Regions from separate parts of the Halomonas sp. ISL-56 genome, predicted to be linked through region 1. Evidence: riboswitches for the same ligand, from Rfam matches in the RefSeq annotation. Region 1 holds a riboswitch; the other holds the start of a gene.
The links. Region 1 has a riboswitch for thiamine pyrophosphate ahead of tenA (thiaminase II). Riboswitches for the same ligand answer to the same signal wherever they lie in the genome.

Region 1 (3,539 bases):
TGTATCAGTTCATGCATTTCCCGTTAAGGAGGAACCAATGAAACTTCGAGGCCTTGAAGCCCTGCGCGCCTTCATGGAGGGCGGAAGCCTGAATGTGGCGGCAGAACTGATGAACTGCACGCAGCCGCAGGTCAGCCGCCTGCTCACCGCGCTGGAGGAAGAGGTCGGCTTTCCCCTTTTCGACCGCAAGGTGCGGCGGCTGGAACCCACCGACGAGGCGCGGCTAATCTACCAGCAAGTCGAACTGGCGCTGACGGAACTGGATGAGGTGACGGAAACCGCGAACCGCCTGCGCATGGGGCTGAAAACCCATGTACGCGTGCTGGCCGCGCCCTATGCGCTGGACGCGCTGTTTGTGGAGCCGCTGCGGCGGCTTAGAGATGACTATCCGCAAGTCACCGTCGGGATCGACATGCGCACGCGGTTGGAGATCAACCCCTCACTCAGACGCGAACGTTTTGACCTGGGCGTGGCCACCCTGCCGCTGGAATCGGATGCGCTAGACTGCGCGCCGCTGGCACAGGTACCCATGGTCGTGGTGATGAGTGCGGATCATCCGCTGGCGGCGCGGCCCCATGTGACGGTGCATGATATGGTGGGCGAACCACTGGTGTCCAACGCAACGAACACGCTGGTCCGGCACGTGTTGCAGCAGTGCTTCGATGAGATCGGCGCGCGCCCCGACATCCGCTACCAGACGCCGAATGGCCCGGTTACCTGTGAACTGGCGGGGCGGGGATTTGGCCTGGGGCTGGCGGATGGGCTAGTCGCGCGCTCCTGCCTGCGGCCCGGCGCCGTAATGCGCCTGTTCTATCCGGTCAGAACCATTCCCTACGTGCTGTTCTTTCCCCGCTGTCAGACCCGCAGCCAGGCCACCCGGACGCTGGCTGCGTATATTCACGAAGAGGCTGCGCGGCAGATTACGCTATCACCCTTTGACGCGGTCACGGCCTGATATCGCATTGCCCTTAAAAGGGATCATCCTCAATTTGTGTGGTGGAGCGGAAGCATTCGAGCCTTAACCCGCCTAATTCACCGGTCTGAACCAGTTGCTTAAAAAATTATTGGGGGTACATAATTGATAGAAGAAGGAGATTCCCAATGGCCCCAGGCAGTGAGATTGAGTTCGACCTGCGCAAACAGCAAGACACCCTGCAACATCACGGCCTGGATTTTAACGACGCGCTTGTCCTCTATTACTGGTAAAACGCTTTCGATGCTGGAAGATCGCCAGGACTTCGGCGAAGAACGCATCATCACCGTGGGTAGGCTTACGGGAAAAGCTGTCACACGGTCACAACAGTCCCCTTGCATCTCCCCCACCCGCCTCCTACACTCCATCAACGAACAGCTTGACGGGGTGCCGGTGAAATCCGGCTGAGATGGCGCAGGGCGAGCATTTTTGCTGCCGAGCGCTGGTCCCGCTGAACCTGATCCGGCTAATGTGCTGCGGCTTTCATAAGTTCGCAGCGCGGGTACCGGCGTAGGGATCAAGCGATGGCCATGGCTAGCTCTCTCTCACGATCGCACGCCACCTTCCGCGCCATTTCCTCGATCTCTCCCGCCTTACCTCCGGATCATTAACACCGGAGGCATCATGGGCTACCGCTTTACTGATCTCACCACCGCCTGCCAGCAAGATTGGCGCGCCTATATTGAGCACGATTTTGTGCGTCAGTTGGGCAACGCCACGCTGCCTGAAGCGTCGTTTCGTCACTACCTGAAACAGGACTACCTGTTTTTGATTCACTTCGCCCGCGCCTACGCGCTGGCGGCCTATAAAAGCCCCACCCTTGCCGATCTTCGCCAGGCCCATGAAGGCTTAAAAGCCATTGTGGATGTGGAGTTGGGCCTGCATGTGGGCTTTTGTCAGGAGTGGGGGATTTCCGAGCAGGAGCTGGAAGCGTTGCCCGAAGCCAGGGCGACGCTTGCTTACACCCGCTATGTGTTGGATACCGGCAACCGCGGTGACCTGCTTGATCTACACGTGGCGCTGGCCCCCTGCCTGGTGGGCTATGGCGAAATCGCCAACTGGTTGAATGCCCAGCCTTCCACCCTGCGCGGCGCGCAGAACCCTTTTGATGCCTGGATTGCCATGTACGAAGGCGAGGAGTTTCAGGCCGCTATGCAGGCGGAGCTTGAATGGCTCAACACCCGCCTTGCCGATGTGACCCCCGCCCGCTTTGTCGAACTGAGCAAGATCTTCCGCGATGCCACCCGCCTGGAAATCGACTTCTGGCAGATGGGCTTAGCGCTGATAGACGCCGACCTCACTCACTAACCTTGTAGAACAACAATCGTATGGAGACCGTAATGAGCAAAACGAGCCACTTTTTATCCGAAACCGCCCAGGTCGATGCCGCCGCCATTGCGCCGCTGCCCGGCTCGCGTAAGGTGTATATCGAAGGTTCGCGGCCGGATATCCGCGTGCCGTTCCGGGAAATTTCACTGTCGCCCACTAAAACCACTGGCATTGATGAAGAGAATCCGCCGCTGCTGGTGTACGACACCTCAGGCCCCTACACCGACCCAGAGGCTAACAACGATTTACGCAAAGGCTTACCCGCCCTACGCCGTGCCTGGATCGAAGAGCGCGACGACACTGAGTTTCTGGAAGGCCACACCTCTGATTACGGCAAGCGTCGCGCCAACGATCCCACCCTTGCCCAGCTACGCTTTGATTTAACTCGTACTCCACGAAGGGCCAAGCCTGGGAAAAACGTTACTCAGCTTTACTACGCCCGCCAAGGCATCATCACCCCGGAAATGGAGTTTATTGCCATCCGCGAAAACCAGCGCCGCCAGGCGTTAGGTACGGCGGAGGTGGAGCGCATTCTGGGCCACCAACACCCCGGCCAGAGCTTCGGCGCCAGCCTACCGGAAGAGATCACGCCAGAGTTTGTACGCGATGAGGTAGCTCGTGGGCGGGCGATTATTCCCAATAACATCAACCACCCAGAATCTGAGCCGATGATTATTGGCCGTAACTTCCTGGTCAAGATTAACGGCAACCTGGGCAACTCCGCGGTGACGTCTTCTATCGAAGAAGAGGTGGATAAGATGACTTGGGGCATCCGCTGGGGCGCGGATACCATTATGGATCTCTCCACCGGGCAGAATATCCACGAAACCCGCGAGTGGATTCTGCGCAACTCGCCGGTGCCGATTGGCACGGTGCCCATCTATCAGGCGCTGGAAAAGGTTAAAGGCGTGGCCGAAGACCTTACCTGGGAAGTGTTCCGCGATACGCTGATTGAGCAGGCCGAACAGGGTGTGGACTACTTCACCATTCACGCGGGCGTGCTGTTGCGCTATGTGCCGCTGACCGCCAAACGGGTGACCGGCATTGTTAGCCGCGGCGGTTCGATCATGGCCAAGTGGTGCCTGTTCCATCACCAGGAGAGCTTCCTGTACACCCACTTCGAGGAGATCTGCGAGATCTGCAAGCAGTACGATGTGGCGTTCTCCCTCGGCGATGGCCTGCGCCCCGGTTCAGTGGCCGATGCCAACGACGAAGCGCAAATGGCGGAGCTTAAAAC
Region 2 (3,539 bases), on a different contig from region 1:
CACTTTGCCTGTGTTACCCCGGAAGAGTATCAGTGGGTCGACTCCCCCAGCGCGGGGGTAGAACGCATGATGTTTGACCGCATTGGCGACGAAGTAGCCCGCGCCACCAGCCTTGTTCGCTATGCCCCCAATACCCAGTTTGAGCGGCATACCCACGGCGGCGGCGAAGAGATTCTGGTACTGGAGGGCGTGTTCGCCGATGAGCATGGACGCTACGCGGCGGGCAGCTACCTAAGAAACCCCATCGGCACCGGGCATACGCCAACGATTGGAGAGGAGGGTGCGCTGATCTTTGTCAAACTACACCAGTTTGACCCTAACGACACGCTACAACTGGCGGTGCCTGCCCACCGACTGCCCTGGCAGCCAGACCGGCGCCCGCGCATTGCCTATAAGATGCTGCATACCTATAAACAGGAACGCACCAGTCTGGAACGCTGGTCGGCAGGCACGTCTATTGCCTACCCCACCCTGCGCGGCGGCCTGGAGTTTTTGATTCTGGAAGGCACACTGAGTGATAGCGAGCAGAGTTACACGGCGGGCACTTGGTGTCGTTACCCTAGCGGCGCGGCACCGGCGTTAACCGCCGGCGATGATGGCGTGATGATGTACCTCAAGCGTGGCCACCTGCCAACGGCTTAGGCACGCGACAGGCCCAGAAAGGGCAGCAGCGTTAGGGCCGCAATCAGGCCCACCGCTAACAGTACCAGCACCACCTGCAGCGGGTGGGCTGCCAAACGTTTCCATAGCGTCATTTGCTCGCCCCGCTCAACCGCTGCCTGATGTTCCCGCTGGGCACGCTCAAGGCGCTCCGCCTGATAGGCTTCTAACGCGGCGATGGCCGCGTCGTGCTGGTGCGGGTTGCGCAGCCAGATAGCATCAACGCCCAGGCGGAAAAAACCCGCCTGGGTTTCATAGGTATCGAAGCCATGGGCGGCGAGCAGGTCACGCACTTCCATGGCTTCTTCGTCGGTCACGTGGCGCAGCCGGAACAGTAGTTCAGCCATTGGTGTGCCTCAAGCGTCGCCCTTCCCCGCCATCAGGTCTGCCTGAATCACTTCGATCCAGTAGCCGTCAGGGTCTTTAACGAAGATAACATCTTTCATCTTGCCCTGATCGGCGCGTTTCACAAACGTGACATCATGCTGGTCAAACCACGCTTGGGCCGCCGCTAGATCCGGCACGTTAAAGCAGATATGTCCGAAGCCTTGGGGTTCGGCGTTGCCATCGTGGTAGGCAAAGTCGTCCTTATGCTCGGTGCCCCAGTTATGGGTCAACTCTAACAGCCCCTTCTGACTAAACGTCCAGGCAGTACGCGCTTGCGCATCTTCCGGCACGTTGTCGTTGGGCTCCACGTTGGCCAGGAAATACAGCGAGAACTGCATCTCTTCAAAATCCAGCCGCCGCATCACCTGCATGCCAAACACCTTTGAGTAGAACGCCAGCGCTTGCTCAGGGTCTTTCACCCTCAGCATGGTGTGGTTTAAGCGAAACCCTTGGGTTTGGGGTGGTGTGGCGACGACGCCGGGATGCTGCTCGCCTTGAAAACTCATTTCGCTCTCCTATCGTTGATGTGAACCATTCGTTGATGTGGATTATCGTCTCTTACATACCGCTTACCATGGGGGCTTTAGCACCATAATACCAGCCCCTACAAGCACATAGGCAGCGTCACATCAGACTACCAATAAGCGCACTGGCAATCATAAACAAAACCCCTACACTTATTATTCACAAGCTTTACAAAAATGGTGCCTGCCACATAAGCGACGCTCTTCATTGACAGCGTCCTCTAGGAGTTTTCCATGAGTGCAATTGATATGACGCTGGGTGACCAGCTGACGTTAAAGCAACTTTCCAATGCCCTGCATAACGGCTTTTCACCCATTGTAGAAGTCGAGTCCATGGATGGTATTTACAAAGTGCGCTTTCATCACGCTAACGGCGTGTCTGACCTGAGCGACAACAAGGGCCATGTCAGCACTTTTCTGGGTACGGGTGAGATACGCGACACCCTCGGCCAACTCGGCCTAACCCACGGCGTGCTGACCTTCGCCGACCAGTGCGGCGATGAGATGATTGGGGTTGAGGGTAAAGCCATAACACCTGACGAGATGCTCACCTACGGTACCCGTATTTCGTTTCGCTAGATGGCCATCGTCCGCATCCGGGGCTTTACAGGGCTACTTCAGGCAAGGATAGTAAGCCTTCGACAGGGGCGCCCTCCGTTACGGCTGGGCTGAGACGCACCCTTTGAACCTGAACCGGATAATACCGGCGTAGGGAGTCGTGGTACCGCTTACCACCTCCCTGCCGGGAGGATGCTATGACCCTACGCCCGCTTGGCGATCACCTTGAGACGCTGCGCGCAGTGACACCCCTGGTTCACTGCATGACCAACTATGTGGCCATGAACAGTACGGCCAACCTGCTGCTAGCCACTGGTGCATCGCCTGCTATGCTGCATGCGCCAGAAGAAGTCGCCGAATTTACGGCTATTTCTGCAGGGCTTTCCATTAATATCGGCACGATCTCTTCCCACTGGGCTGACGCGATGCTGACCGCCACAGCAACCGCCCATCGACACGCGATCCCCTGGGTATTAGACCCCGTCGCCGTTGGCGCGACGCGCTATCGCCAAACGCTCTGCACGCAGCTGCTTGCGTCTAAACCCAGCGTTATTCGCGGCAATGCGTCGGAAATCCTTGCCCTGAACGGCTTAGCCAGCCAAGGCCGCGGCGTGGATTCCACCGCTGCCACCGGCCAAGCCGTCGACGCAGCGATAGCGCTGGCGCAACAACACGGCTGTATTGTGGCGATGACCGGTGAAAGCGACTGGGTGACGGACGGCACGCAGCACTACCTTATTAATGGAGGGCACCCTTTGATGCCCCGCGTGACAACCCTAGGCTGTGGGCTAAGCGCGCTGGTAACGGCCTTTGTGGCTGCCAATCGTGAGGCACCTTTGGCAGCCACCACCGCCGCGCTGGCCTGCTTTGCTGTCGCAGGCGAGCGTGCCGGCAGCAACGCCCAGGGGCCTGGTAGCTTTCAGGTCGCACTGCTGGATGCGCTGTATCAACTCACCCCTGACGACCTCACCACCCATGCCCAGCTGGAGGCCCTTCATGCCGCTTGATCTATCGCTCTATTTAGTGACCGACGCAACGCTGTGCCGCAATATTGGCTTGGAGCAGACGGTCGAAGAAGCGGTAATGGGCGGCGTGACCATCGTGCAGTTGCGTGATAAGCATGCCAGCGATGAACACATGATTGCCCAAGCCAAACGGCTCAAAGCAGTGCTGGCGGGCACCGGTGTGCCGCTGATCATTAACGACCGCTTGCAAGTAGCGCTGGAAAGCCAAGCGGATGGCCTGCATGTCGGCCAGAGCGACGCCGCCGTTCAGGAAGCGCGCCGAGTGTTAGGCGAGCAGGCGATTATCGGCCTGTCGATCAATACTATCGCTCAGTTGCAAGCCACTCCGTTTGAGCTGCTTGATTATGTGGGGATTGGCCCAGTGTTTGCCACCGAGAGCAAGCAG

Region 2: linked by a shared signal. The riboswitch ahead of thiM (hydroxyethylthiazole kinase) and the one ahead of tenA (thiaminase II) in region 1 are both predicted to bind thiamine pyrophosphate.

The regions. Positions count from the first base shown of each region.
Region 1 is NZ_JAGGRO010000007.1:19,264-22,802, forward strand. It holds gene J7J49_RS05735 (LysR family transcriptional regulator) at 38-955, shown strand; gene J7J49_RS05740 (hypothetical protein) at 1,187-1,381, shown strand; TPP riboswitch at 1,347-1,507, shown strand; gene tenA (thiaminase II) at 1,598-2,281, shown strand; gene thiC (phosphomethylpyrimidine synthase ThiC) at 2,314-3,539, shown strand, end outside.
Region 2 is NZ_JAGGRO010000004.1:170,599-174,137, forward strand. It holds gene J7J49_RS02880 (cupin domain-containing protein) at 1-642, shown strand, start outside; gene J7J49_RS02885 (DUF6164 family protein) at 639-1,007, opposite strand; gene gloA (lactoylglutathione lyase) at 1,017-1,553, opposite strand; gene J7J49_RS02895 (hypothetical protein) at 1,806-2,150, shown strand; TPP riboswitch at 2,205-2,303, shown strand; gene thiM (hydroxyethylthiazole kinase) at 2,327-3,136, shown strand; gene thiE (thiamine phosphate synthase) at 3,126-3,539, shown strand, end outside.